Regions from separate parts of the Rossellomorea vietnamensis genome, predicted to be linked through region 2. Evidence: predicted binding sites of a transcription regulator. Region 2 holds the regulator's gene; the other holds the start of a gene.
The links. The regulator LexA, encoded in region 2, represses DNA repair genes until DNA is damaged. The targets are predictions, from matches to a motif close to CGAACATATGTTCG.
Positions count from the first base shown of each region.

Region 1: parE (DNA topoisomerase IV subunit B) is a predicted target of LexA. The motif match lies at 5,995-6,008, and genes of this name have one in related genera.

Region 1 is NZ_CP104558.1:506,805-522,554, forward strand. Features, by position in the region: gene N5C46_RS02735 (alanine/glycine:cation symporter family protein) at 1-1,235, opposite strand, end outside; gene parC (DNA topoisomerase IV subunit A) at 1,495-3,933, opposite strand; gene parE (DNA topoisomerase IV subunit B) at 3,937-5,886, opposite strand; gene N5C46_RS02750 (CoA-binding protein) at 6,197-6,604, opposite strand; gene N5C46_RS02755 (glycine betaine ABC transporter substrate-binding protein) at 6,808-7,707, opposite strand; gene N5C46_RS02760 (ABC transporter permease) at 7,732-8,388, opposite strand; gene N5C46_RS02765 (ABC transporter ATP-binding protein) at 8,385-9,368, opposite strand; gene N5C46_RS02770 (purine/pyrimidine permease) at 9,539-10,819, opposite strand; gene plsY (glycerol-3-phosphate 1-O-acyltransferase PlsY) at 11,022-11,603, shown strand; gene N5C46_RS02780 (CapA family protein) at 11,830-12,987, shown strand; gene N5C46_RS02785 (hypothetical protein) at 13,061-13,321, opposite strand; gene N5C46_RS02790 (HesB/YadR/YfhF family protein) at 13,444-13,734, shown strand; gene N5C46_RS02795 (hypothetical protein) at 13,787-14,092, opposite strand; gene N5C46_RS02800 (acyl-CoA thioesterase) at 14,148-14,564, opposite strand; gene tlp (small acid-soluble spore protein Tlp) at 14,744-14,971, opposite strand; gene N5C46_RS02810 (acid-soluble spore protein N) at 15,043-15,186, opposite strand; gene N5C46_RS02815 (FbpB family small basic protein) at 15,291-15,437, opposite strand; gene N5C46_RS02820 (peroxiredoxin family protein) at 15,621-15,750, opposite strand, start outside.
Region 2 is NZ_CP104558.1:785,449-801,198, forward strand. Features, by position in the region: gene N5C46_RS04170 (ABC transporter transmembrane domain-containing protein) at 1-1,538, opposite strand, end outside; gene N5C46_RS04175 (CamS family sex pheromone protein) at 1,687-2,808, opposite strand; gene N5C46_RS04180 (YneF family protein) at 2,997-3,218, opposite strand; gene sirA (sporulation inhibitor of replication protein SirA) at 3,303-3,740, opposite strand; gene tkt (transketolase) at 3,994-5,997, opposite strand; gene N5C46_RS04195 (DUF896 domain-containing protein) at 6,186-6,419, opposite strand; gene N5C46_RS04200 (YneB family resolvase-like protein) at 6,524-7,174, opposite strand; gene yneA (cell division suppressor protein YneA) at 7,186-7,512, opposite strand; gene lexA (transcriptional repressor LexA) at 7,668-8,288, shown strand; gene glnA (type I glutamate--ammonia ligase) at 8,484-9,818, opposite strand; gene N5C46_RS04220 (MerR family transcriptional regulator) at 9,856-10,272, opposite strand; gene N5C46_RS04225 (methionine gamma-lyase family protein) at 10,421-11,689, opposite strand; gene hflX (GTPase HflX) at 11,707-12,960, opposite strand; gene N5C46_RS04235 (trimeric intracellular cation channel family protein) at 13,164-13,772, shown strand; gene N5C46_RS04240 (IS1182 family transposase) at 13,892-15,247, shown strand; gene spoVK (stage V sporulation protein K) at 15,367-15,750, opposite strand, start outside.

The DNA of each region.
Region 1 (15,750 bases), 280 kb from region 2:
AATAAATCGGCTAAGCTCCATACGATATCGAGTTTCACAACGGCTCCGAATATCACCATGCCCAGAACCGCGATTCGATAGATAAACAGTGAGACCGGACTGTATTTAATGAATTCGATATTGGTTTCCCCGTAATAGTAGTTTCCGATGATTGAACTGAAAGCGAACAGGAATATGGCGACTGCGACAAAGGTATCCGCCCATGCACCCACATGGAAGCTCAAAGCTGCCTGTGTCAGTTGAATGCCATCGATCCCGGTTGTATATTGATCGGATAAGATGATCATGAAGGCAGTAGCCGTACATATCAGTAACGTATCTGTGAAGACACCCAGCGTTTGGATCAATCCTTGTTTAACAGGGTGCGTAACCCCTGCAGACGCTGCTGCGTTAGGTGCACTACCCATACCCGCTTCATTCGAGAATAATCCACGCTTGATTCCCATCATGATGGCTGCTCCTACTCCGCCGCTTGCTACTTCTCGAATACCGAATGCATTCTCAAAGATGACCACAAACATGTCTGGAAGCATGGTGATGTTGGTGACCAGAATATAGAAAGCAAGGATCAGATAAAGAACGGCCATGATCGGAACGACGATTTGAGTGACACTCGCGATCCGCTTGACCCCACCGAAAATGACGAGTGCAGTTAGCACTGCAAGAATGATGCCGACTGTCATTCGATCGAATGAATAGGCTTCTTCCATAGCAAGTGAAATGGTATTGGATTGGACAGAGTTAAATACAAGACCAAAACAGAAGGTGATGATGATGGCAAACAGAATCCCCATCCAACGGGCATTTAATCCTTTTTCCATGTAGTAAGCAGGCCCACCACGATAACCGTCCTTTCCGTCTTTCACTTTGTAGATCTGAGCGAGTGTACTTTCCACGAAACTGGTTGCTCCACCGAGTAAGGCGATCAGCCACATCCAGAACACAGCTCCAGGCCCTCCGCCTGCGATCGCTGTTGCCACACCGGCAAGGTTACCGGTACCGACTCGCGAAGCCGTACTGATGGTGAATGCCTGGAAAGAAGAAATCCCTCGTTTTCCTTCTGAAGAAATGGTCGTTTTATCCGTTAATAGTCTCCCCATTTCTCCTAAATAACGGAACTGTGCGAATCGTGTGCGTAGCGAGAAATATAATCCGAGTCCGATTAATGCCACGATTAGTATGTATGACCACATATAATCATTCAAGGTGCCTACGATACTTGTTAATAACTCCATAAATGTTCCCCCTAGTTGTTTGATTTTTACAAATAATGGTTGAGCCATTGTATGTTTACCCATTCAGACATTGTTTTAATCTATCAAAAAAAAGGTATTTCTTCAACAGATAGATTCATATTTTTGAAAGAATATGAATTGTAGTACAATATACTACCGGCATTGTACTACAATATTGAATGAATATACATTTACCATTCATTCTTACCCTTATGATGGAAAAAGCGACCAGAATCATTTCTGGTCGCTTTCTGAATGTCTATTCTTTTACTTCGGATGAACGGGATTCTGACCAGGTTTCACAGACGGAGCCGCTCTCCCCTTCATCAATCACAAATGAACCATTTGAATAACGGTCATTTGGTCGAAGGTCTGAAACATTTACCTCTTCTGTTTTTCCTTTTGTTGTTAGTAGCCCTACTTTATCTGTATCTTTCACTGCTTCTATGCTCACTACACGATGAGGATTGGATTTCAATTCCCGAAGCATGATGACTCCGCGTTTAGCACGTGACGTTTTTTCGAATTCCGCAAGTTTCATTTTCTTCACGGCCCCACGCTGCGTAGCAAGGAAAATGAAGTCTTTCGCTGGGTCTCTTATGATCTTACCGGATACGACAAAGTCATCATCCTTGAGGTTGACCCCTTTCACTCCCGCTGCCCTTGGTCCGACGATGTTCACATCTTCTTCTGCGAACCAAAGGCCGTAGCTTAAGTGCGTGGCAATGAAAACATCATGTGATCCATCTGTTATATGGACATCCACGAGCTCATCGTCACCTTTAAGATTGATTCCCACCAGTGGACGGGAATATCGTTGTGCTTTATATTGAGGCAGCTCTGACCTCTTGATCATACCGTTCTTTGTGACAAACAGTAAGTAGTACGACGGGTCAAATTCCTTAATCGGAATCGCTTTAAGAACCTGCTCATCCCGGTCGATCGGGACAATATTCCCTACATGCTGACCAAGATCCTTCCATCTGATATCCGGAAGCTCATGGACAGGACAATAAATATAGTTCCCTTTGTTGGTAAATACGAGAAGGACATCTGTTGTATTCATTTCATATTGTCCCAGGAGCCTGTCTGTTTCTTTCATGGCAAGATCCTGACCATTTGATGCAGAATAAGAACGAAGGCTGGTTCGTTTCATATATCCATCCCGGGTCACGGTGACCATGACATCTTCACTTGCAATCAGCACTTCCAGATTGATTTTGATTTCTTCGATTTTTTCCTCGATTTGAGTTCGTCTGGCGTCAGCAAATTGCTTTTTGATTGCTTTTAGTTCTTTTTTGATCACACTGTAAAGTTTGCTTTCACTTTCCAGTATTGCCGTAAGTTCTTCGATCGTCTTCGCCAATTCTTCCGCTTCTGCCTGAAGGGCGGTAATGTCTGTATTCGTCAAACGATAAAGCTGCAAGCTGACTATCGCTTCAGACTGTGCTTCTGTAAACTGGAACTTCTGGATTAAGTTATCCTTTGCATCACGTTTATCCTTTGAAGCACGGATAGTTGCAATCACCTGATCCAATATAGACAGTGCTTTCATAAGACCTTCAACGATATGCTGTCGGTCCTTTGCTTTATTTAGATCATGCTTGGTCCGATTGGTCACCACTTCCTTTTGATGCTGTATGTAAGCATCGAGCAGTTCACGTAATCCCATCAACTTAGGACGTCTATTATGTATGGCAACCATATTGAAGTTATAGGTGATTTGGAGATCGCTGTTTTTATAGAGGTAGTTTAAAACACCTGATGCATCCGCATCTTTTTTCAGTTCAATGACGATGCGCATCCCATCGCGATCCGTTTCATCGCGGACTTCTGCAATTCCTTCCACTTTCCGATCCACACGGAATTCATCCATTTTTTTGACGAGATTGGCTTTATTGATTTCATAAGGGATTTCCGTAATGACGATCTGTTGTTTGCTGCCACGGATGTTTTCGATATCTGCTTTCCCTCTGACGACAACCTTTCCTTTTCCGGTTTCATAGGCTTTCCGGATGCCATCCACCCCTTGGATGATGCCCCCTGTCGGGAAGTCCGGTCCTTTTAAGACCGTCATAAGGTCATCGACTGTACTCTCAGGTTTGTCCATCCGCATGATGGCTGCATCAATCACTTCACCGAGGTGATGAGGCGGGATATCCGTTGCATAACCTGCCGAAATACCGGTGGAACCGTTGACGAGTAAGTTCGGGAACCGTGACGGCAATACAGTCGGTTCACTTGATGTATCATCGAAGTTCGGAACAAACTCCACGGTTTTTTTATCGATGTCACGAAGAAGCTCCATGGATATCGCAGAAAGGCGGGCTTCGGTGTAACGCATCGCAGCCGGCGGATCTCCGTCGACACTCCCGTTGTTCCCATGCATTTCAACCAGGTAGTTGCGGACCTTCCACGTTTGACTCATCCGTACCATGGCATCATACACAGATGTATCACCATGGGGATGATAGTTACCAATAACGTTACCGACGGTTTTCGCTGATTTCCGGAACCCTTTCTCCTGAGTGTTCCCATCCACATACATTGCGTAAAGAATACGCCTTTGTACCGGTTTTAATCCATCACGTGCATCCGGTAATGCACGCTCCTGGATGATGTATTTACTATAACGGCCAAATCGGTCGCCAAGCACCTCTTCCAGAGGTAAGTCTTGATATCTTTCTACAGTTGTCATTGATTACCCCTCCTCTCGGACCGTAATGTTTTCGTTTTCGAGAATGCTTCCGTCTTCTTCCAATCCAAAGGCTACATTGCTTTCAATCCATTTACGGCGAGGTTCTACTTTGTCACCCATAAGAGTGGTCACACGGCGTTCTGCTCGCGCAGCATCATCAATGCGTACCCGGATCAACGCCCGTGTCTCGGGATCCATCGTCGTCTCCCACAGTTGATCTGCGTTCATCTCTCCAAGACCTTTATAACGCTGGATCATATATCCTTTCCCTACTTTGGAGATGGCCCCTTGAAGCTCATCATCCGTCCATGCATATTCAAGTTTCTGTTTCTTCCCGGTTCCCTTGCTCACCTTGTACAGGGGTGGAAGTGCAATATACACTTTTCCCGCTTCTAACAATGGTTTCATATACCGGTAAAAGAAGGTCAGTAAGAGTACCTGTATATGGGCTCCATCCGTGTCCGCATCGGTCATGATGACAATCTTGTCATAATTGATGTCGTCCACATTGAATTCAGGACCGACTCCACCGCCTATGGCATGGATGATCGTGTTGATTTCTTCATTTTTAAAGATGTCCTGAAGTTTGGCTTTCTCCGTATTGATGACTTTTCCCCGAAGTGGAAGAATCGCCTGGAATTTGCGGTCGCGTCCTTGCTTTGCAGAACCTCCTGCTGAATCCCCTTCCACCAGATAAAGCTCGTTACGCTGTGGATTTCTTGATTGGGCAGGTGTTAACTTACCGGATAGGACGGTTTCAGAACGCTTACGCTTCTTTCCATTTCGTGCATCTTCTCTTGCTTTACGTGCCGCTTCACGGGCCTGGGCCGCTTTAATGGATTTCTTGATAAGAAGGGAACTGGTATCAGGGTTCTCTTCTAAGAAATAAAGAAGGTGCTCTGACACGACTGCATCAACGGCTGATCGTGCTTCGCTTGTCCCGAGTTTCCCTTTTGTCTGCCCTTCGAATTGAAGAAGATGTTCTGGTATACGTACAGAAACGATACTCGCCAGTCCTTCACGAATATCGGTCCCTTCTAGATTTTTATCCCTGTCCTTTAGAATTCCCGCTTTACGTGCGTACTCATTAAAGACACGGGTCATGGCCGTCTTCGCTCCGGCTTCATGGGTTCCGCCGTCTTTAGTACGGACATTGTTTACAAAGGATAATATGTTCTCAGAAAATCCATCATTGAATTGAAAGGAAAACTCCACTTCAATGGTATGATGTTCCCCTTCAAAGAAGGCTACGTTATGAAGGACATCTTTTTCTTCGTTCAGGTATTGAACAAATGCCTGGATCCCGCTTTCAAAATGAAAGACTTCTTTCTGATCATGACGTTCATCGATGATTTCGATTTTCAACCCTTTTAACAGGAAAGCAGATTCCCGCAGGCGTTCGCATAGTGTTTCGTAATTATAAGTGGTATTGCTGAAAATCTCGGGATCAGGTTTGAAATGGATGCATGTTCCTGATTTTTTGGTCTTACCGATCTTTTCGAGGGTGGTTTCGGGTTTACCGCCATTAGTGAAACGCTGTTCATATTTCATGCCATCCCGTTCGATCGTGACGACAAGCCACTCGGACAGTGCGTTTACAACAGAAGCCCCTACACCATGGAGTCCACCACTTGTTTTATAGCCTCCCTGCCCGAATTTCCCTCCTGCATGAAGAACAGTCAGGATGACTTCAGGTGTCGGCTTTCCGAGCTTATGCATTCCCGTCGGCATACCCCGGCCTTTATCTTGGACTGAAATGCTATTATCTTTATGTATCGTAACAATTATCTCATTCCCGAAGCCTGCTAATGCTTCATCGACTGAGTTATCGACAATTTCGTATACTAAATGATGCAAGCCTCTTGAATCCGTAGAGCCTATATACATACCAGGTCTCTTACGGACGGCTTCTAAGCCTTCTAATACTTGAATGGCATCATCATTGTAATCCATGGTCTTATTCTGGTTGGCCACGAACATTCCCCTTTCAAAACTTCTCTAACCGTAATAGTGTGGTTCTTGTAAGCTATTATTGGTTATGTCTCTATTAACTATAACACAAGAACATCTGTTCGTTTACCTGTTTTGATCAATCTCTAAGGTAAACCACTATTGCTTATTGTAGCGTTTTATTTGATTTTCGCAAATGGATTTTCCATGAACCCCTTAAAATATGTCCTGTTTCCACAGGATTATTCCCATTGTCGATGTGAGGTCTGGACGAAAAAAACAAGCGGTCAGAGCCGCTTGTTACGAGTGAGGATTATTTGGTTAAAGCATGTTCAACCTTAATACAGCGATCCATAATGACTGTATACCCACGTTCCTTTAAAAAGCGATATGCCTCTTCATTCATGACACCAAGTTGCGCCCAAAATACGTTTGAATCGATCTGGTCGAATTCTTCCGCGATTTGAGGTAAAAATTCTGAGCGGCGAAATACGTTGACGATATCAACAGGTCCTTCGATCTCCTTCAGGGTGGATACAGCCTTTACACCCAACGCCGACTCGATGGTAGGGTTAACGGGAATGATCTCATATCCCTGGTCCTGCATGGCTTTAGACACCATATAGGATGTCCGTTCAGGATTATCACTTAAACCAATGACTGCGATGCGTTTGGATTGTTTCAGGATGTTTCCGATTTCTTGTCGTGATGGATTTTCCATGGTTGTTTACCACTCCTTCATTGATCCTTAACGATAAAGGCTTGCACTGTTTCTTAAGTCCTATTCTTCTTTTATACCATATTTCCCTTTAATTTTTCAAAATTTTATAAAATTATCTAAATAAAAGGAAGTGTCAAGAGAAAGGTCAGGGAGCGTTTTTGCCATCCCCTGCACCTTCTTCCCCATTGACACTCCCGTTTTACTTACTTTTTGATCAAGCCTTTGGATATAAGGAATTCACGTGCGACATCTTTGGGATCTTGTTTATCCATATCCACTTTAGCATTCATTTCGCTCATTTCTTCTTCCGAGATTTTGCCTGCTAATTCATTCAACACTTTCTTTACTTCAGGATGCTCTTTCAGTACTTCTTGACGAATGATCGGTGCAGCATCGTATGGTGGGAAGAATCCTTTATCATCCTCTGTCGTTTTTAACTTGTAACGCTGAATCCGTCCATCGGTTGTAAAAGCAGGAATAATGTCTACATCCCCGTTCTTAACAGCTTCATACATAATGTTCGGGTCAAAGCTTTTCTTTTCTTTGAATTCGAATCCATATGCTTCACTGAAGGCATCGTATCCGTCCCCTTCGCGTTCATAGAACTGGTGTGGTGCACCGAAGCTCAAGTCTTTGGAAAGTGGCACGATATCTGAGAAAGTCTTTGCATCGAAGTCCTGATTTCCGGTATAAGCAAGCGTATACGTATTTTCAAAGCCAAGTGGCTTCAACCAGGTGACATCGAACTTTTTCTCATAGCCTTTACGCACTTGTGAAAGGATTTCATCTGCTGAAGCGCCTTCTTTTGCTTGTTCTTTCAAGACCGCTTCAAGGCCGGTACCTGTATATTCCACATAGACATCAATGTCGCCTTTTTCAAGGGCTGGTGTGAGGATCGATACTTCCCCTAACCCTTCTTCGACTTTTATATCAAGATCTGTCTTTTCTTTGAGAAGTTCAGCCATCATTTGCGTAAGGATGAATTGCTCCGTCCACATCTTTCCTGAAACGGTGATAGTATCTTTATCCCCGCCATTTCCGCACCCTGCGATGAGGATGGATAATACAGTGAGTATGATAAAACCTTGTAATTTCTTTTTCATTCTTACTCTCCTTTGGATATTCCTTTATTTTCGTGCTTTCAATCCTTTAGGTGTGGTCAATCTCTCCAGGATTTTTAATATGAAATCAAAACCTAATGCCAGTAGTGCCGCTGGGATGGCCCCGGCAAGGACCAGTGCATTATTCCATGTGGAAAGTCCACGGTAAATAAGGTCTCCAAGTCCCCCTGCACCTACAAAGGTGGCAAGTGTGGCGACCCCTACTGTCAGCACGGTAGCGGTGCGGATCCCCGCCATGATAAACGGCAGGGCAAGCGGCAGCTCCACTTTGAATAACAGCTGGGAATTGGTCATCCCCATGCCTCTACCTGCCTCGATCACGCCTTCATCCACCCCGATTATGCCTGTGTATGTGTTCCTCAGGATCGGAAGAAGTGCATATACCGTCAGGGCAATGATCGCCGTGATACTGCCCGTACCAAGGAGGGGAATAAGAAATCCGAAAAGGGCCAGACTTGGTATCGTTTGAAAAACAGCTGTGATCCCGATGAAAAATTCGGCCGATTGCTTCTTTCGTGATATGTAAATACCCAGAGGCAGGGATATCGCAATCGCGATGAAAATCGACACAAAAGATAAATAAAGATGTTCAAATAATCCCGTTAAGATAGCATCCGACCGGTTTGAAATGGTTTGGATGAACAGGAGGGGAAATGTATTCATACAGAACTCGCCTCCTTATTTCCTTCTGAGGCGACATTCTTAAGAATGTCACTGGATGTGACGGTCCCGATCTTCCTGTCGTCTTTTATCACCATAAGATATGGTTTACCCGAGGACAGGAGCAGCCTTGCCGCTTCATGGATGGAGGCATCAAATGGTATCAATGAGTATTCCTGTTCCTCAAGGAGGGCGTGGAAATGACTCTCATCATCCATCATGATGTCAGATACCTGTTTATGCCGTATATGAACGCTCAGTCGGTTTTCACCGATGAAGGCGCGAACGAATTCATTGGCGGGTTCTGATAGAAGGTCAGCGGGTGCTGCAATCTGTTCGATTTTACCATCACGCATGACAGCAATCACATCCGCGATCTTTAATGCCTCATCAATATCATGAGTGACGAACACAATGGTTTTATGTATCGTATTTTGAATGCTTTTCAGTTCATCCTGGAGCTGTTCCCTGCTGATCGGGTCCAGGGCGCTGAATGGTTCATCCATGAGGATGATCGGTGGTTCCGCTGCAAGGGCACGTATCACCCCGACCCGCTGCTGCTGTCCACCGCTCAATTCGAGTGGATACCTTTTCTTGTATACGTCGGGTTCAAGTCCAACGAGATGAAGAAGCTCATCGACTCTTCCTTCATACTTTTCCTTCTTCCATCCTTTTAGGCGGGGGATGAGACTGATGTTTTCTTCAATCGTCATATGAGGGAGAAGTCCGATCCGCTGAATGACATACCCGATGTTCCGCCTGAGTTCCACTTCATCCGTTTCTGATATGTCCCTTCCATCAATCCGGATGGTACCCCCTGATGGAGCTATCAGTTTATTGATCATCTTCATCGTTGTCGTTTTCCCGCATCCGCTCGGACCGATCAACGCAACAAGCTTTCCTTTAGGAATCGTGAGGTCGATCCCCTTTATGGCTTCTGTCCCATCCTCGTAGACTTTCGTGACATTTTGGAATTCAATCATTTTTACACCTGCTTTATGTACTGAGAAATTTTACTAAACATAGAAGGGATACCCTCATTATACAAAAGGTAAACATGTTGTAAAAGAAAATGCCCTTGTCCCCATTAGTTTGTGATGAATGGGGCATGGGCATACAGCTTACTTCCTTTTTCAACAGATAAAAAGTCCAGCTATTGGCTGCTGGACTTTTTGATGATATATTGTTCCACTAGGATTGCTGTTATCGTCCCGAGTATCAATCCATTATTCAAAATGGAAGCGACGACGACCGGCATGTCCTTGAAGGCCGCTGCCGGAACAAACATGGCTCCGACCCCGACAATGAGTGAGATCCCTGCCACAAAGTGGATTCTTTCTATGTCTTCCTCTTTACGATATTCGGATAGTGCGAGTCCGACCATCTTGATGAAAATGACCGTCGTCACAGCATACCCTACAGGTGCAGGGAGACTGGCGAACAGATTCATGACCTTTGGAATCAGGCTGATGACCATGATGATCCCGCTGCCTATGATGAAGGGGATGATGGAATACATTCGTGTCGCTGCGACAAAGCCTGCAGACCCTGAAATGGGAACGGAGCCGATAGCAGAAAACACTCCCCCGAACAGCTGATTCAGTCCTGATGCGAACCCGCTTTTCGTATACCGTTCAAATGTAGGCTGCCCCTTTGCTCTCATCACCTCTTCCATCACCCGTATGGAAGCGATCATATTCGTCGTTAACAGGAAGGTGATGAATATGGAAGTCACGATGACACCCGTATCAAACACTGGTGCCCCGAATACGAACACATGAGGTAAAGAAAACCAGCTCTCTGAAACGGAAGTACTCTCAGAAAGCCCCATGATGATGAATATGAGCCATCCGGCAATCAGGGCAAGGATAATGGAATATTGCTGGATCCACTTAACCTTATGACTTGAAAAGTATAGGGCTGCAAGGATCGTCAGGATACTTCCCAGTAGGACAAGCGGCTCCATGGATTGTCCTTCATGCTGGATTCCGAACATCCCTTTAATGAATGATCCGCTTAATTGCAGAATTAACAGCATCAAATAAATGAACGTAATGGTTGGAGTGAATAAAGAAGATAACCGCTTTAAAAGCCCTGTGGAAGACAAAATGAAAAAAATCACCCCACTGACGATCATCCCTCCCTGCAGTACGGTCAGAACCTCTTCGTGACTGCTATAAAGAGTTCCGGAAAACCCTGCATAAATGGCAAAAACACCCCACCATAGTCCTGCCGGTCCTTCATTGATCGGAAGTTTATGCCCAAAGAGTGCCTGGATCAGGCTCGCGAGCCCCAAAACGAATATGGTCCGCTGAATGAATCCGGCTGTATCGGCAGGAGACAATTGGAACAAGTCAGCAATCGCGATGGGTGCCGCAATGGATCCCGCCACCATGAAGGCCACCCATTGAAAAGCTGATAAAAGTATTTGCATCTGTGTACACCTTCATTTCAACTATGTAAAGTGTGTTCATTTTACCATACTTCGGCTCATAAGATGACGGTGAAGGCGGAATTTTAAGGTTTACTATCTACTTTTATGAACAGGTACTAATTTTTTCACTTATTTTCTCCCCTTTAGAGGGAAAACATGTTAAAATAAGAACGGATTAGTTATTTTCAAAGGAGCAGTGATGATGATTTTTGCCCTTATACTCATACTTTCTTATTTACTGGGTTCCATTCCATCAGGTTTATTGATCGGTAAGACGTTCTATGGCAAAGATATCCGTGAACATGGGAGCGGAAACCTCGGGGGAACGAACACGTTCAGGACCCTGGGTGTGAAAGCCGGTATGATTGTCACGATCATGGATATTCTCAAAGGAACCCTGGCCACTTTGCTGCCATTGATGTTTGCAAGTGACGTACATATGCTGCTTGCAGGGGTATTTGCCGTCATTGGTCATATGTATCCCGTTTTCGCAAACTTCAGGGGAGGAAAGGCAGTGGCAACCTCTGCTGGTGTCCTTCTAGGATACAATTATATTCTTTTCTTGATCTTACTGGCTGTCTTTTTTATTTGCTTGTATGCAACGAAATATGTGTCCCTATCATCTATGATTGCAGCGGTACTTGCCTTTACGTACTCGGTCTTCACTGGCGATATTCCACTCATCATTGTTGTTGGCATCCTGACCATCTTTGTCATCTACAGACACAGGGCAAATATTGTCCGGATCAAAAATAAAACCGAACCGAAAATTAAATGGCTTTAGCGAAAAAGCAACCTATGCACGGGCTACCGGACTCTCGGATACCTTTGCAAAGGTGGCTTTTTTTAGTGTGACGTACCCAGGTATACACATTCTCTCATTTGAGAAAGATGAGGAATAAAAACTGTGTCCAAAAAATGATAATATTCTTCAGAATTCTCTAAATTTCTCCCCATTTCTACTTCTTTTTTTGTAAAATGGAAGTAGAGCATAATAAAGGATGATGAATATGAATAAAAAGCGAATGATAACAGGGATGATTCTCTGTATTCCATTCCTGCTGATGATCGGTTTCCTGCTAAACAGGCAGTATGCCGACTGGAATACCACAACAAAAGGAGTTGAAGCAACCTCCCTCCTCCATGCGACCAGAGAGGTGCAGGCATCGGGCAAATCGATCAAAGCCAATGCTTCCATCGCTGCAATCGGGGATATCCTCATTCATGATACCGTCTATAATGACGCAAAGAAACAAAATGGATATGATTTTACACCGATGTTCTCTCCCATTAAGGATATGCTTTCTGCACCGGATTTTCTGATTGCCAACCAGGAATCAACCCCGGGTGGTGTGGAGCTTGGAGTTTCAAGCTACCCCCTATTCAACAGTCCGCAGGAAGTGGTTAAAACACTCCAGGAGGTTGGGGTGGATGCTGTGACCACCGCCAATAATCATTCGTTGGATCAGGGCGAAGAAGGTCTATTGAATGCGATTGATTACTATGGGGAGATATCGATGCCGTATGTCGGGTCATTTAAAAGCCCGGAAGACCAAAGCCGGATACGTACATTTAATGTGGATGGAATCAAATTTGCCCTTCTTTCTTATACCTATGGTACAAATGGGATTCCTGTCCCTGAAGGAAAAGAGTATTTAGTGAATGTCATAGATGAACAAAAAATGATCCGGGAAATCCAGAAAGCCAAAAACCTGGACGTTGATTTAGTGGTCATGAGCCTTCACTGGGGAAATGAATATCAACGGTTCCCTACGGAGGAGCAGCAGAGACTCGCCAAGGTGCTGACTGATAATGGGGTTGATATCATTTTCGGACACCATCCACATGTCCTGCAGCCGATCCAGACCTATAAAACAAGTGATGGACGGGAAGCGGTTGTTATATATTCTCTTGGGAATTTCCTCTCCGGTCAAAAGGATGATTTCAAGGATATTGGTGGCATGGTGACAGTTCAGGTTGAGAAAACAATGAATCCGGCGGGTTCCAAAATCACCTTCCCCTCCATTGGATTCCAGCCTACGTTTGTGTCAGAGAATCATTACAAAAACTACCGCATCTACCCACTCGATTTTGCCAGGAAAAATGGCTTGATCGCTTACACGGAAGAAGAAATGGTTTCCCATATGGTGAACGGGGTGCCGGAATAGATGGCAGCTTTATAGTCTACAACTAAAAAACAAAGAACGAGCTCCCTTATGCTCATAAGGAAAGCTCGTTCTTTTAATGTCCCCCGAATATAAATGAATTAAAGAATATGCCAGCTAGAGCCACAATAGCCAACAAGGTATTAGCCACCAAGAACATTTTCCGGGTACCCTTAAAGTACAGAGTCACCATTCCATAATATATGACTGCAGCAGTTACAATGAAGATCCCTGCTTCCATCTGGTATTTGGCTTCATGCAACTGTAATAGGGTTAATATACTTAATCCGGCAAAGATAAAGGCACCAATGTAATATAATAATGCTTGTGTTTTCATCATTCTCACCCTTCGTACGTATTAGTAGATGTTCAGGCTTCGTTATGTTTATAATAGGGAATGAAACTTTCTTTGTCCAGGATCACTCTGGAAAATACCAAGTAGAGAAAGGAGTCTCACCAATGAACATACATATTTCAGAAGAAGCTCTTGCGTGGTTTAAAGACGAGATGCTTGTGGAGGAAGGCGAACAAGTCCGTTTTTATGTACGATATGGAGGTTCCAGTCCTCTCCACGATGGTTTTTCACTAGGAGTGAACAAAGACGAACCAGTCGATGCTGGTGAACGGATCGAAATCGACAAACGGGAATTTTTTATAGAGGAAAGAGATTTATGGTTCTTTGATGGTCATGATTTATACGTTGAGTTTGATGAAAAGCTTCAAGAACCATCATATGAGTACAAGAAATAAGGAATGAATTTAGGCTGGCATATGCCAGCCTTTCTACTTTAGAGTCTGCCCCTTACCTTTTTACAAATCGGGAAATATGGTCCTGCAGGCCTTCCTTCATCAGGATTTCATATTGTATATCCCCTAACAGATCAAAATGTGGAAAGCCGTCTTTCCTTTGATGGATCCATTCCTTTTTCAAGCCATACTTCTTTCCCCAGCGGGTTAATGCATCAATGTTACAACAGCCCACTTTCGTTACAGAGCGCACATCGGGAAATCGGTCATCCAGCCAGTAGTGGGTAAGAAAGGCAATCTGCCCATTCCTCACCTGCTGTTTCCATCCGTTTAGCTCTTGTTTGGTTAATCCGAATGCCATGGCCCTCCTCCTTTCCCACTTAAAAAAGTTCTCCGTAAAAACCACTATGTAATCTTTATTTTTTTGCCTTTTCATAGGCGTCGTGCCAATCCGGGAACATCTTCCGAATGGAAATCGGGCGGAAATTTTCTTGCTTGACACACACATGTTTCGACTGCCCGGTAATAGCCAGCTGGTTATGTCCGTTATAAATTTCGTAAGCGTATGTAATCCTGAGTCCATCATATTCTTCTACCCATGTTTTAATAAAGGCTTTTTCGCCGTAGCGAACAGGTGACTTATAGCTTACATTCAGGTCAATGACCGGAGAAAGAATTCCTTCTTTTTCGATATCCGCATATCTGAAGCCCAGATCTTCAATCAATTGTGTACGACCAAGCTCCATCCAAACAAGGTAGTTTGCATGATAGACTACCCCCATTTGATCCGTCTCGGCATAACGCACTTCAATCGTTTTTTCTGCAATTTGCATCCTTTACACCCTCTTCATCTAATCAGTATCCTATCCATCTTATCATACAAGCCACAGGCATAGAATTAATCGGCTCGAACGAAAGTCAGTTAGGCGGGGACAAAGTGGCAATGAACATCATGACCCGGACATAAAGGTATATAAGAACCTTTCTGTCCGGGTCATTGAAACTTTAACCTTTATTGCTTTGTTTGATTCGCTTCATCTTTTATTTCATTACGGAAAGCCTCTAAACTCTCGCGGCGGCGTTCATTCTTTGCCTGGATGGACTGAAGCTGCTCTTCACTGTCCGTACAGGCCATCGACTCCTCGGCCCGGTCCATATTCTCAATCGTATGCTGAACCATACCCTGAAGCTTCTCTACATTATCACTGCGATCATCCGGATTCGGTTTATCCCATGCCATCCTGCATTCCTCCTGTGTCTAATAATATGAGGGACGGACCTCTATGGCTGCTCCCTCTTCAAGCTGGTGAATTATTCACCCTTCGTTTGAATCACTTGTGCATGCTTACCTGATTTATCCTGCATTTGTTTCCCTTTGTTGCCTCCAGCAGACCTCGATTGTGTCCCGATATGGTTAGGTGCGAAGTGATTCGGACTTCCCTTTGAGTTACTCATGAATATCCCCCCTTACTAGTATGATTACCAAAATGACAAGGAAGAATAGGCGTAATAATTGGCAGTAATAATGCCAGGGCAAAAAAAATAAGCCTCGTAATTTCTTACTCGGCTTTGCTTACTGGACGCTTTATTTCAAGTCTTGCATCAATGCGCTCTTCAATGGCATCAATGGCATCCTGATCCAACAGAAGCTGTTGTTTGTTCTCTTTCACCAGATCTGCAAATGATTTTTTGCGTGGTCTGCGCAATACAATCCCCTCGCTCTCTATTGTGGTTTGTATAAATAGTATATCCAAATGTCAGATATTTTAAACAAAGGTCACAATTGAGAGTGGGGATTGAACTGGGGCTGGATGGAGATGAGCGGTTCCCAATTATTCGAGGTCCGTCCCTTCTGTTCACGCAATCATAAAGTTTTTCAGGTCCGTCCCTCACTTAATCAGTGCTGTGAGGGAATCTATATTGGTGATTGCCCCGATTTGTTTGTGCGTGATGATGCCTTGTTCGTTGATGACGAACGTGGTGGGGACGGTCAGGATGTCGTAGGCATTATTGATTTTG
Region 2 (15,750 bases):
GTCAGGATCGATTCTTCTGTACTGGCATCTACGGCTGACAGGGAATCATCCAGGATAAGTACTTCAGGATCCATTAAGAGAGCCCTTGCAATCGATATCCTCTGCTTCTGACCACCCGACAAAGAAACACCTCTTTCCCCGACGACTGTGGCATAGCCTAATGAGAATCGGCTGATATCATCATGGATATGGGCAAGTATAGCTGCCTCCTCCACCTTTTCCCTTGAAGATAGGGGGTTTGCGAACGCAATGTTTTCAAAAATCGTGGCAGAAAATAGAAAGTGATCCTGAGGCACGTATCCGACGGATTCACGCAAATGATTTAATTTATACTCTTGTATCAAATTCCCTCCAAATTCCACCTTCCCCTTATACCCTTCAAATTCCCTCAGGAGAAGTTTGAGAAGAGTTGTCTTTCCCGCACCCGTTTTTCCAACGATTCCGATGGTTTGACCCTTTTTCATGGTAAGCTGAACATCTTCCAGGGCACGCACCTCTTCATCCGGGTATGAAAAAGAGGAAATCCGGAACTCGATATCTCCTGTCGGGGCGTACTCCAATTCCCCAGCATCCTGTATATCTATCTTTTCATTCAATAACCCTGCCACTCGATCATAAGAAGCACGGCCCCTCTCCACAATGTTAAATAGCCATCCGAATGCAAGCATCGGCCAGATTAAGAGCCCGAGGTATGTGGTGAAGGAAATCAAGTCTCCAATCGTCAGCTCCCCTTCCAGGACATACTTTGAACCAAATACAATCGATAAAAAGAAGGAGATGCCGACAATGATCGAGATGGTGGGATCAAATAACGAGTCCACTCTTGCAACAGAGATATTCTTCTGAACCACTTCTTCCGATTGTTTCCTGAAAGACTCAATATCCTCTTTCTCCTGCCCAAAGGTTTTCAGGACTTTCATTCCCGCTACACTTTCCTGCGTCTTATCATTCAGGGCCGAAAATGCTTCTTGAGCTTTATGAAATCGTTTATGGAGTAATGTTCCATAATAACTAGTCAAAACCGCCATGAACGGCATCGGTATCAGTGCAATAAGGGTCAGCTTCCAACTGATTGTGAACGCCATGGCCGCAACGACAAATCCTCCAGTAGACAGGGAATCAACAAGGGTCAATACTCCTACCCCCGCAGTCTGTTGAATCGCTTGAATGTCATTTGTTGCATGGGCCATTAAATCCCCTGTCCGCTTCCTTTGATAGAAAGCCGGGGACATTTTGGTAAAATGATGATAAAGTTCGTCCCTCAGCAACCTGGAAAGCTTGGTGGCCGAACCAAAAATCATGATTCTCCATACATAACGGAGACCATACATGGCCAGTGCGGTGAATATCAAAATCAGGATCCATTTCAACATATCTTCTGTGGTCAACGAATGTGCCTTTATCCGGTCGACCACGATCCCTACGATCTTAGGTGGGATCAATTGAAGGAACGCCACCAATAATAGAAGGATGGTTCCCGTTATATATGACTTTTTCTCCTGAAGAAAAAACCATTTCAAATCATAAAAGACTTTCATACTGTCTCCCCCGCCTCATGATTAAATCGACTCTTTATTTTACCAAATTTCATAATAATGAGAAATCTTTTTTCAGAAAACGTTTCTAGGGACTATACGAAAGAGCCTCCCTAATTAGATAAGGGAGGCTCTTTCGTATAGAAATATTTTAATGTATTTGAACAAATGGTTCCTGGTCCACTTCTTTGACGATGGTGGCTTTAAGGCCTTTAGGGGTTTTGACATAAAGGTAAACCGGTGTGTGAGGGAAGTAATCGACGATTTCAGGACCAATCGCCTGGGCAAACCCTATTAATTCGGTTTCTTTCACCATTCCTGTATGTACATCGATGACCAGTTTATTTAGCGTTTCCTTCTGATACAGTCCTTTACCGACAAACTCAATATCCTGATGAGAGAAATACTTTGACACATAATCTTCCAGATCCCTGATTCGGTTATATAAATCGCGGTCTTTCTCTTCGCCTTCATCACTCGGGAAGTAATAATATTTGTCGGAAACATCGTCCCACTTTTTGATTTTCCTATCGTTCTCATCTAAATAGGTCGTGGCAATATAGTTTCCTGGAACAACACTGTTTAAAGGTTGTAGTTTGAAAATCGAAATCATGATGGGTACATTCTTCAATTCTTTGTTTGCCCTAACACGACTGGCGACTGTACCGGCGACTTTCTTTCCGTATTCTTCCATCATCTTCTCGTTAATATTGGCTTCGTCAAAATGCATCAGCTTCTTATCATCTTCCACCCTGATATAATCAATGGAATTCATCGCAAGGCCAAGGGAAATCCCCTTGATCTTCCCTTCTGAATCTACATAATTCTGCTCATGAATATAAGCAAGGTACATTGGATTTTTCTTTTCCATCTCCATCTGCTGTTCCCATGTCATATCATCGGTGATCTTCAATTCAGGGTTAAGTCCTGCCTTATTGGTTTTAGACTTCCTCCCTAACCATGAGTTTAAATTCTTTAAATACTGCCCTTCCTGGTAGACATATTTTTCAGGGGAAAAATGTTCAGTGGATAAAGACATAAGGCCCGTCTCAATTTCATCCATATCACTGCGGTTATTGATCGTCATTGTAATCAGGCCGCGATTCACCGATTTTTTTTCTTTGTTTACTTTATAGTTTAAATATTCACGTGCATCGCTTGCTGCACTATTTTGAATTTCAAGCGTTTCTTCATCTATCACTTCTTGAGGCTTATTGCTGCATCCGGCAATAAGAATCAAAAGGGACAGAGATACAATCATCCATTTTTTCATATGACTCCCTCCGGATTATATTTTATCATACATTACATTTCAATCCGCCTGATAATCTTTAAGTTTTTATGAATTCACGAAAATAATCCCATTATCCTACCTGATCTTTTAATATCTCCCCTACACTTCATGAAATCAGGATGCCCGAACAATAGAAAAAGCACTCATCACCTGAGTGCTTCCACCTATTACTTCATGTTCTTATTCATTGCATTCATCATTTGATTGATTTTCTTCTGGGATGGTTTTTGCCCCATTTGCATCATCATCATGCGTAACATTTGCTCGTTAATTGGTGGATTTTTCTTTAGGTAGCTCATCATATATTTACGAGCAATGAAAAATCCTAGTGCAACTCCGGCAAGTAATGCCAGAACGCCTACTAGAATAAGTAATCCAGTCGTTCCCATACTCTTACTTCCTCCTTCATGTTGTCCTTTTAAAAGTGTACTAAACCCTGAAACATTATACAATATTTTGGTCTAAATTTCATATTAATATATAAACTTTCTTTGTTTTATCGGTTTTAACCAGCCAAAACGTTCATTTTTGATATCCATTGCCAGTAGCTGGCCCATATTCCTCCGTAAAATTTCAAAAAAGATATATTCAGATTCATCGTGCCCCCAGGCATTCAAAGACATCGACTTTTCATTCAAGACGAGTGTCGCCCCTGATTCTTCTCTTTCGATTGTCGCAACGGAGTTTATCCAGGCTGCCCCTTCAACCTTCGTGATTTCATGCTGAAGGAGTCTTTGGGTAGGAAGGTATGGAATCGGTTTGGTAATGTAATCTACTTGTTTCGAGACGATATCGTGAAGATCACCTGTACTCGCTTCCCAATCAGAAAACAATTGATAGAACATTCTTTCACGACCATAGTAATGTTGAACAAACAACTCTTCAATCCAATAGATTTGATAATTTCGCACCATTACTCCCTCCTACCTTTCTTTCATATAGTATAAATCAACTAGAAGGGAGTCATTGTCATAAATTGTTGAAAATCTGCACTAGTTTTGTCGAACCTATTCTATTTCCCCTGAATGAAAGGGGTGTATCGAAGTATTTACACGTTACTTGTTCTATACCCAATCTCTTCCACCTTTACTCCTATTGTACTCGCACAAAAGAAAAAGGCCAACTCCTTAGAGAGTGTAAGGAGCCGACCTTTTCCATTCACGATTATTGAAGTAAAGCTTTGATTCTGGATACTACATTTTCAGAAGTGAATCCATATTCTTCCATTACTTTAGCTCCTGGGGCAGATGCACCATAACCATTGATCGCCAGGATGTCACCTTCATCGCCAACGTAGCGATCCCAGCCCATTGGAGATCCCATTTCGATAGCCAGGCGTTTTTTCACGCTCTTAGGCAGGATGGATTCTTTGTATTCTTTTGATTGCTTTTCGAAACGATCCCAAGAAGGCATGCTCACAACTGAAACACTGATACCGTCTTTTTCAAGGGCATTTTGCGCTTCTACCGCAAGATGTACTTCAGAACCAGTTGCAATCAACAGGGCATCAGGCTGTTCTTTACCTGAAGCAGAAACCACATAAGCTCCTTTATTTACACCGTTATAGGCTTTATCAGCCGTACCTTTAAGCGTCGGAAGGTCCTGACGGGACAGAACAAGCATCGTAGGCTGATCTTTCGATTCTAACGATAATCTCCAGGCTGCCGCCACTTCATTACCGTCACCAGGGCGAATGACTGACAGGTTAGGCATTGCGCGAAGGGAGGCAAGCTGTTCAACAGGTTCATGGGTAGGTCCGTCTTCTCCCACAGCGATACTATCATGTGTGAACACATATGTCACAGGTAAGCCCATTAGAGCCGCCAGACGGATAGCAGGTCTTAGATAGTCACTGAATACGAAGAATGTGCCACCGAATACATGAAGCCCTCCGTGTAGAGCCATACCATTCATGGCACCACCCATACCGAATTCACGGACTCCGAACCAGATATTTCGGCCTTCATAGGATTCAGGCATGAAATCTTTCTCATCTTTGATCATCGTTTTGTTGGAACCGGCAAGGTCAGCGGAACCACCGATGAATGAAGGAAGATTTTTGGCGATGGCGTTTAATACTTCTCCTGAAGAAGCTCGGCTTGCCAATGCTTTTCCTTCCTCATATACCGGGATGTCTTTATCCCATCCTTGAGGTAGTTCGCCTTTGATCGCCGCTTCTAATTGAGTGGCCAGTTCAGGATGTTCCTCTTTGTATTTAATGAATTGGTTTGCCCAATCTTGTTCTTTCTCAGAGCCAGCTTGTTGGATTTTTTCCTCAAAGCGGCTGTAAACCTCATCAGGCACGTGGAAATCCTGATCGAATGTCCACTTGTAGGCTTCTTTGGTAAGCTTCATTTCATCTTCACCCAGAGGTGCACCATGAACGGCAGATTTACCTGATTTATTCGGGGCTCCGTAACCAATGACTGTCTTAACTTCAATCATTGTCGGGCGGGATGTATCTCCTTGGCCTTCTTCGATTGCCTTGGATATTTCATCTAGATCATTTCCATCTTCAACACGGATATACTGCCATCCGTATGATTCAAATCGACCCTTAACACTCTCAGAGAAGGACTTATCCAAGTCTCCGTCAAGTGAAATATCATTGGAATCATAAAGAACAACAAGGCGTCCTAATTTTAGATGTGCAGCCAATGAAGCAGCTTCAGAGGAAACACCTTCCATTAAGTCCCCATCCCCACAAATGGAGTATGTAAAGTGATCGACCATATTATATTGGTCTTTGTTATATGTAGTGGCCAAATGTCTTTCAGCTAATGCCATACCTACTGCCATTGCAATCCCTTGTCCAAGCGGACCAGTTGTTGCTTCTACACCAGGAGTGTGTTTGTACTCGGGATGTCCTGGAGTCTTACTTCCCCATTGGCGGAAATTTTTAAGATCTTCCATTGAAACATCGTACCCAGAAAGATGAAGTAGGCTGTATAACAGCATAGAACCGTGTCCCGCAGATAAAACAAAACGGTCGCGGTTGAACCATTCTGGATTTTTAGGGTTATGATTCATGAATCTTGTCCAAAGTGCATACGCCATTGGAGCTGCCCCCATAGGCATTCCCGGGTGCCCGGAACCTGCTTTTTCAATCGCATCGATTGATAATGTACGAATTGTATTAATTGCTAATTGATCTGTGTTATCAAACATATGTCAGACATCCTTCCTTTTAATGTACCTTATTAATATTAATCTTCTTTGATAGTTTATACAACTATCTTGAATGATAACATGACTTTATGATCGTTGAAAATAAAAAAACCTTTAAATATCATAAGGGAGGAAAATGAATCAAAAAACTTCCAGGACCTTTCAAAGTTGGCCTGGAAGTTTTTTGATTAATGCATTTTTTTCTTAGTCTGTATATCTTGGATTTTTTTAGGTGTTACTTCATTTCCTTCAGGATCAAAGATTCTTGTATTTTCAATTGTTCCCTTCATGGATTGACGGAACGTTTCTAGATATTCTTTTCTAAGTTTGGTCTGTTCTTTCGCTTCCTGTTCAGTAAGTCCGCTACTTTTGGACTTTTTGGCAAGTTCATTGATTCTATTCATTTTTGATTTTGAAAGCATCTATAAAAACTCCTTTATTGCATAGTTTGCAAAATCTAAAACATTCTAAAAGCAGTGTATCACACTACCGTCATGTTACTAGAATAAAGGAGATAAAACAAGGGTTATGCATGATCACGGGACGACATATATTCCTTGAAGCGTCTATGTACGGTAGCTTTGGATACATCGTATCCGAATCCCCTGAGAGTAGCTGCAATCTCCGCGAAGGTTAGTTCATTTTTCCTTAATCGCACGATTTCCTCGACCGGCACTTCAATGCGTTCCCTTCCTTCTACATTCCCTTTATTTTTTAAATTTTTATGAGGCTGAAAGCCATTTTCAACAGCCCGCTTCATGCCCCGCTTAATTTTAAGGTTATGAAGCTTACGTTGATATTCCTCAACCATGCTGACTATGTTGATGACCATAGAATCGGATTCGGATAAGTGTAATTCACCACTATGAGTCTGACTGATGATTTTCACTTCTTCTTTTAACAGACAGTGGATAAGGGCGATCTTGGCATTTCCCCTGCCGATCCTTGTTTCGTCCTGAATAAGCACTGCCTCGATTGATTTATCCCTGACCAGGTCCAAAAGTTCCAAAACACCTGGACGGTCCAATTCAAAGCCACTCGCCTGATCCCTGATGACCGAACTTACTTCATAATGATGTTCGTTTGCCAATTTAACGAGTTCTTCTTCCTGCCGCTCCAATGATGTTTCCTGTGTGTTTTTCTTGGTACTTACCCTGCAGTATATGACTGCTTTCATCTTCTATCCCTCTATTCTTCGTTCATGACCAGTTCGAAATCTGATTGAGTTGATATTGTTGGATTTTCAATCGGTAACACAAGTGATTCACCAGGTTTGATGGCAAAAGAGTTTAATTCGTTCTCTTCCCCAACCCAGGCGATAAATTCTTCCACTGTCATAGAATATTCTTCATTATACTGTTTGGCAATAGTCCAGAGAGTATCACCCTCCTCTACTGTGATACTTTGGTAGGAAGGTTGATTTGTCATATTGATTAATAAATAGCAAGATGCTGAAAGGACTAAAACAAATAATATAATAATGTAAGAGAATCGATTCCAAATATGTGTTAACATAAAATTACCCCCCATACGAATGTTTGTTCTGTTTTGTTATTTTCATTGTAATACGAACACTCGTTTGGTGTCAACAAAATTCGAACTTATGTTTGTATCAATAATCGTGACATGCTATAATGGGAACATAAGATCTATAATAGAGGTGCGTGAACATGACAAAATTGTCGAAGAGACAGCAGGACATACTACAATATATTAAAGTTGCAGTCAGAGAAAAAGGGTATCCCCCTTCCGTACGTGAAATCGGGGAAGCCGTCGGTCTTGCTTCCAGTTCCACTGTACATGGACATTTAGCGAGGCTTGAAAGTAAAGGTCTGATCCGTCGTGATCCGACTAAGCCGAGAGCGATTGAAATTCTGGACCTTGAAGAAGATACGATTCCGCGACAACGTGTAGTAAACGTTCCTTTAATCGGTAAAGTCACAGCAGGTCAACCGATTACGGCTGTTGAAAATGTGGAGGAATTTTTCCCATTGCCCGAGCGGATGGCCCCTTCGGATGAGCAGGTCTTCATGCTTGAAATCATGGGAGACAGTATGATCGAAGCCGGCATATTGGATGGGGATTTTGTCATTGTTCGCCAGCAGCAGACAGCGAACAACGGAGATATCGTCGTTGCCATGACCGATGAAGATGAAGCAACGGTAAAGCGCTTCTTCAAAGAAAAGGATTATGTACGTCTGCAGCCAGAGAACTCAACAATGGAACCAATCATTTTGCGAAACGTCTCCATATTGGGTAAAGTGGTAGGGGTGTATCGTCAAGTTCATTGAAAATGGCATCGGTATGCATAGGGCATTCCGGATCCCATTTTCAACCAGTTCTCATAATAATGAAAAAGCCTGAGGTTGGAAGCCGAAATTTCCATCCCCAGGCTTTTTTCATATCGTTTCCTTCCCTGATTCCCCTCTGAGCCTTAACTTCGTACAAAAAACCCTCAACGATAGATCGTTGAGGGTTTCTGGTTATTAATACATTTGAATGTATTGTTCACGTTCCCAAGGGTGTACTTGTGTACGGAACATATCCCACTCGATTTCCTTCGCTTCCACAAAGTGTTCGAATATGTGTTCGCCAAGGGACTTAACGATGACTTCATTCGTTTTTAATGTTTCAAGAGCCGCATGTAAAGTTGCAGGAAGATCCACGATACCTGCTTCCTCACGCTCTTTTTTGTCCATGACATAGATGTTGCGGTCAATCGGCTTAGGAGCCGGTAGGTTATTCTTGATTCCATCTAATCCAGCCGCAAGTAATACAGCCATAGCAAGGTAAGGATTTGCTGCAGGGTCGACGCTGCGGACTTCAACGCGTGTGCTCAAGCCGCGGGAAGCCGGGATACGGATTAACGGGCTACGATTACGCGCAGACCAGGCAACATAGCAAGGTGCTTCGTATCCAGGTACTAAGCGCTTATAAGAATTTACAGTCGGGTTGGTAATCGCTGTAAAAGCAGTGGCGTGCTTAATGATACCAGCAAGGAATTGACGCGCAGTATCGCTTAGTTGCAAGTCACCTTTTTCATCAAAGAAAGAGTTCACTCCATTTTTGAACAGGGACATATTACAGTGCATTCCTGAACCATTAACACCGAATAATGGTTTCGGCATGAATGTAGCGTGCAAACCGTGTTTACGGGCAATCGTTTTAACTACCAGTTTGAATGTCTGAATATCATCACAAGCTTTTAATGCATTTGCATATTTGAAGTCGATCTCATGTTGGCCAGGAGCTACTTCATGGTGAGATGCTTCGATTTCAAAGCCCATTTCTTCAAGTTCTAAAGCGATATCACGACGGCAGTTCTCCCCTAAATCGGTAGGGGCGAGGTCGAAATAGCCACCGTTATCATTTAATTCCAACGTTGGTTCGCCATTTACATCTAATTTAAAGAGGAAGAATTCCGGCTCTGGCCCAAGATTGAAGTCAGTGAACCCAAGTTCCTCCATTTCACCTAAAATGCGTTTTAGGTTATTACGGGGATCTCCCTCAAACGGAGTGCCATCAGGATTGTAAATATCACAGATCAGACGGGCTACCTTCCCTTTTTCAGCTGTCCAAGGGAAAACCAACCATGTGTCTAAATCAGGGAAAAGATACATATCTGATTCTTCGATACGGACAAATCCTTCAATGGAAGAACCATCAAACATCATTTTGTTATCTAAAGCTTTTTCAAGCTGACTTAGAGGGATTTCTACGTTCTTGATCGTCCCTAAAATGTCGGTGAATTGTAGTCGAATGAACTTAACTCCTTCTTCATTCGCTAATCTTGCAACATCTTCCTTAGTATACTTTGCCATTTACGTAATTCCTCCTCAAGTTTATTAAAGGGTTTATTTAATGAAAGAAGCGGGACATATCTCCTTGACGCAGAGATGATCGATTGAATCGACCGGAATGGATCAATTCATTGCGAAGTAATTTACGCAGCTCGTCGTCAGATAGATCCTGTCTTGCTTTTTCTTCCTTTTCATTACTTACGTCAGATACGACTTTGCTTTCATTATGACCGGATACAGAAAAGATCTTCTTAATCCCTGCCATGTTGATACCTTGATCTAACAGATCCTTCACTTCTAATAACTTATCAATGTCATTCAAGGAAAAGAGCCGGCGATTCCCCTCGGTCCTTGCCGGGTTTATCAGTTGATGCTCTTCGTAGTATCGAATCTGACGAGCCGTTAAGTCCGTGAGCTGCATGACAATACTGATTGGAAATAATGCCATCGTTCGACGAATTTCACTTCCGCTCATCTTGATTCCTCCTTTTGTTTTCCTTCTTGAATTCATTATATGTAATGTCAGGAGTTCTGTCAATCAAATGTGAGTTTTTCTTACATAAGTAATCAAAAGAATTGGATAGTCCACTTTAGACTATCCAATTACTCCTTTAATATCCTTTTTAAATGGTGATTAAACCTTTTTCAATTAAGTTGTCCACCGCAGAGCAAACGGCGATTTTTACATGGGAGTATGTCAACCCGCCTTGAACATAAGCTATATAAGGTGGTCTTATAGGTCCATCCGCCGATAATTCAATGCTCGCTCCCTGAATGAACGTTCCTGCGGCCATGATGACATCATCCTCATAGCCCGGCATATAGTTCGGATAAGGCGTGAAATGCGAATTGATCGGTGAGGCAGATTGGATTGCCTGACAGAAAGCGATCATCTTTTCCCTGTCATCAAATTGCACCGATTGTATTAAGTCCGTGCGCCTGGAATGAGGTGAAGGGTCTGTGTTCATGCCAAGCGCGGTCAGTAGTGCAGAAGTGAAAACCGCTCCTTTTAATGATTGCGCAACCACATGAGGCGCCAAAAAGAATCCTTGATACATTTCTTGAAGGCTGTAGAGAGATGCCCCAGCCTCCGCCCCGATTCCCGGCGAGGTCATACGGAAGGAACAGGCTTCTACATACTCTTTCTTCCCGACGATATATCCACCTGTTTTCGCAAGGCCGCCACCAGGATTTTTAATAAGGGAGCCCGCCATTAGATCCGCCCCGACGTGACAGGGTTCTTTCACTTCGACAAATTCCCCGTAGCAGTTATCTACGAACACAACAATTCCAGGATCAATTTCTTTAATGAAATCAATCATTTCCTTAATTTCTTCAATTGTAAAGGATGGGCGGTTGGCATACCCTTTTGATCGCTGGATCCCAACCATTTTTGTCTTTGTTGAAATGGTCCGTGCCACCTTTTCGAAATCGACTTTTCCTGACTCATCTAAATCAACGCTCTGATAGTCGATATGAAAGTCTTTGAGTGAACCAGTACCCTTTCCCCGGCTTCCTACAATTTCTTCTAATGTATCATAAGGTTTCCCTGTTATGTACACTAATTCATCTCCCGGCCGGAGTATACCGAACAAAGCGATGGAGATGGCATGGGTACCAGAAATGATCTGTGGACGCACAAGCCCTGCTTCCCCTCCAAATACATCTGCATATATGCATTCAAGGGTATCCCTTCCAGCATCGTCATAGCCATAGCCTGTGGACGGGATGAAGTGAGAATCGCTTACCCGGTGCTTCTGAAATGCTCTTAAAACGTTGAACTGGTTGCTTTCAGACCGTTCATCGATTTTTTTATGTATGTCTTTGATATCTGCTTCCACTTTCGTTACAAGTGATTGTAATGCCGTTCCATTTACTAATTGTTCAAACATTTGGTGTTGGTTCCCTTCTACTTTTGAAATTTCTTGATGCTTCCTGCGATCGGATGATCTTCAAGGTGAAATCCGGTCATTTCATATTCTTGACTCGCTTCCTGGAATTCCAATTTACTCAAGATGGTTTCACTCTTTAATTGGGATAGCAGCTTCCCTTCCTTCACAGGGACAAATACATGATAAGGTATCATTTGATTCTTTACGATTTCTTCTATTTTAATCAGCAGCTCCACTCTGTCCTCTTCGTTCAAGGCACTTATGAGGATGGTATCTGATTCGCTGTCGGGAACAAATTCGGGATCCATCTCATCCCGCTTGTTGTATACCGTGAGCTGCTGCAGTCCATCCATTTCCAGATCTTTCAATAAGGATTGCACTGTCTTTTCGTGCTGACTGTAGTCGGGATTTGAACTGTCCACAATATGAAGAAGGAGGTCTGCCTCCTTTACTTCTTCAAGGGTAGAGCGAAATGCCGCAACCAATGTGGTCGGTAAATCTTGAATGAACCCTACGGTATCTGTCAGTAACGTGGAATATCCACTGGGCAAAGGCATTTTCCTCGTCATCGGATCCAAGGTAGCAAATAATTGATTTTCTTCATAGGAATCAGCCAGTGAAATCCGATTGAACAACGTGGATTTTCCAGCGTTTGTGTATCCGACGAGTGCAATCTGGAAAGCTTTGTTCCGCTTTCTTCTCCCGCGGTACCTTTCTCTATGATCAACTATGGTTTGTAATTGCTTCTTAATATCGTCAATCCTTTTATGGATGTGACGCCGATCACTTTCGAGCTTCGTTTCACCTGGTCCCCTGGTGCCTATCCCGCCGCCAAGCCTCGAGAGGGACGCCCCCTGACCGATGAGTCTCGGCAGCAAGTACTGAAGCTGGGCAAGTTCTACTTGTAATTTCCCTTCTCTTGAGCGGGCACGCTGTGCAAAAATGTCCAATATTAGTTGTGTACGGTCAATCACCCTGCCGTTTAATTCTTTTGATAAGTTCCGAATCTGACTGGGGGATAGTTCATCATTAAAGATGATGATGTCCGCTTCAAACTGTTCTTCCAATAGAACCAGTTCCTCCACTTTACCCTTTCCGATATACGTACTTGGATGGATCCTGTCACGCTTTTGAATAAGGGTGGCAGCAACTTGACCTTGAGCTGTTGCTGTCAGCTCCGCAAGTTCCGTTAAACTATACTGAAAATGCAGGTCATCATCGTCCAGTTGACATCCCACCAGAATGACTTTTTCTAGATTTTCATTCTTCAAAAAACAACCTTCTTTCTTTCCGTTTCATTCTATTTCCCATCATATCAAATCCACATCGTAAACTCTATGTAAAAAGCAATGAAAAATGGTTGCAAATAAGCAAATACGTGTTAAAATCAGTATGTTTGATTATGACATAACACTACTTCAAGATTCTACATAATGGCATGTAGCATATTGTAATAGGGTGAGGAGGAATGTGTATGACGTGGGAAGTACTGAGTATCATCGGTACCATTGCTTTTGCTATTTCAGGAGCTATCATTGCCATGGAAGAGGAATATGATATCCTCGGTGTTTATATATTAGGAATTGTCACTGCGTTCGGGGGAGGCGCCATCCGGAATTTACTGATCGGTGTACCCGTTTCTGCTTTATGGGAGCAGGGAATGTTGTTTCAGATTGCCCTTCTCTCCATTACAGCGGTCTTTCTGTTCCCCAATAATCTTTTGAAACATTGGAGGAAGTGGGGGAATTTCTTTGACGCCATTGGTCTATCGGCTTTTGCGATTCAGGGGGCGTTATATGCTTCTGAAATGAACCACCCCATCAGTGCGATCATCGTGGCTGCCGTTTTAACCGGTAGTGGTGGTGGAATGATCCGTGACCTTCTGGCTGGCCGGAAACCTTTAGTCCTCAGATCGGAAATTTATGCGGTATGGGCAGTTTTGTGTGGAGCGGCGATCGGACTTGGTATAGTCAATTCAGCATTAGAACTATATTCCCTTTTCGTCATTACGACCGCTTTACGGGTACTCTCCTACCTATATAAATGGAGGTTGCCAAATAGAAGTTTACGGGCTCATGTTTAATGATAAAAATGCATTCACAAGTGAATGCATCAGCTTGTAGACAAAGTCTAAGAATTAGACCAAGTCTACAAGCTTTTTTTGTATAATAGAAAGGAATAAAGCTTTTGTGGGGGATAAAAATGTTATCAAAACACACTAAAGAAGGAAGAAATCAAATTGAAATGGTTGCGCTAGATGAACTTGTTCCTGAGGATCATCTAGTTAGGAAAGTTGAACAAGCGATTGATTTTGAATTTATTTATGACTTAGTAGAAGATAAATATTGTTTAGACAATGGGCGGCCTGGTATTGATCCCGTTGTTCTCATTAAAATGGTCTTTACCCAATACCTCTTTGGCATACGCTCCATGCGTCAAACCATCAAAGAAATCGAAACCAACGTTGCTTATCGATGGTTTATTGGGTATTCGTTCAAAGAGAAAATCCCTCACTTTTCAACCTTCGGTAAAAACTACGTTAGGCGCTTCCACGATACGGATCTCTTTGAACAAATTTTCTACCGCATTTTGAAAGAAGCGATGACCAAAGGATTGGTGGATCCATCCGTTGCGTTTATAGATTCTACTCATGTAAAAGCGAATGCGAATAAGAAGAAATTCGAAAAGAAAATAGCCCGAGTCGAAACTAGAACGTATCAGGATCAGCTGGATAAAGAGATCAACATTGACCGAGAGGAACACGGAAAAAAGCCCTTCCCCCCACAGAATAAAGAAGAGTCAAAAGAAATAAAGGTCAGCACGACAGACCCTGAAAGTGGGTATTACGTAAAAGATGAGCGCGAAAAGCTGTTTGCGTATTCTTTTCATACGGCAAGCGACTCCCGGGGTTTTATCTTAGGATCTCTTGTCACGGGAGGAAATGTTCACGATAGTCGGATGTTGGACAAGCTCGTCACTCAAGTCACGGATAAAGTCGGTAAGCCCAGTTCTGTCGCTGTTGATGCAGGATATAAAACACCCCACATCGCTAAATTCCTCATGGACCAAGAAATCAGACCCGTTATGCCTTATACACGGCCGAGAACGAAAGACGGATATCTTAGGAAATACGAATACGTTTACGATGAATATTTTGACTCCTATCTTTGTCCCGAAGGACAAATTTTACCTTACCGTACTACCACAAGAGACGGGTACAAACAATACGCTTCAAATCCTTTGGAATGTAAAGACTGTCCTCTGTTAGAACGTTGTACACAAAGTAAGAATCACACCAAGATGATTCATCGACATGTGTGGCAGGATTACATAGATGAAGTAGAACATTTGAGACATACAGAACTTAATAAAACTCTATATGCGAAACGCAAAGAAACGATCGAACGGGTCTTTGCGGACGCAAAAGAAAAGCATGGCATGCGTTGGACGACCTTAAGAGGTCTTAAAAAAGTTTCAATGCAGGCGATGCTTACATTCGCTGCCATGAATCTTAAGAAGTTGGCAAACTGGACATGGCGAGGGCCATGTCCAGCCTAGAAACAGGAGAAAAATCTTTTAAAATATCAGAAAACCCCACCTTCGGTTAAAGTGAAGGTGGGGTTTGTCTACAGTCTGATGCATTCACAAGTGAATGCATTTTTTTGTCTTTAGATTTACTAAGTATGGTGATCCGAAGCCGTTTTAGTAAAGACCAGGTCATTGCTGCGGATGGTCAAGAGATCGTGCCGATCGTAGCAATTCTCCAACAACAGCCTCATCGCTTGAGATCGTATCGATTTTTCGAGTACATTCCGAACATACCGTCCATTGGAAAACGCCATTGGAGATAAGGTGTTTTTCGCTGCACTTAAATGTTCACGGATTTTCCTTTCGGCATCATGACTCAATAAGTACTGCTTTTCATCCAGCATCCTTTTCCCGATTTCCATCAGCTGATCTACAGAATAATCAGGGAAATGAAACACAAGGGGAAATCGTGATTGCAATCCTGGATTCAAGGTTAGGAAGTGCTCCATTTCCCTTGAATACCCTGCCAGGAT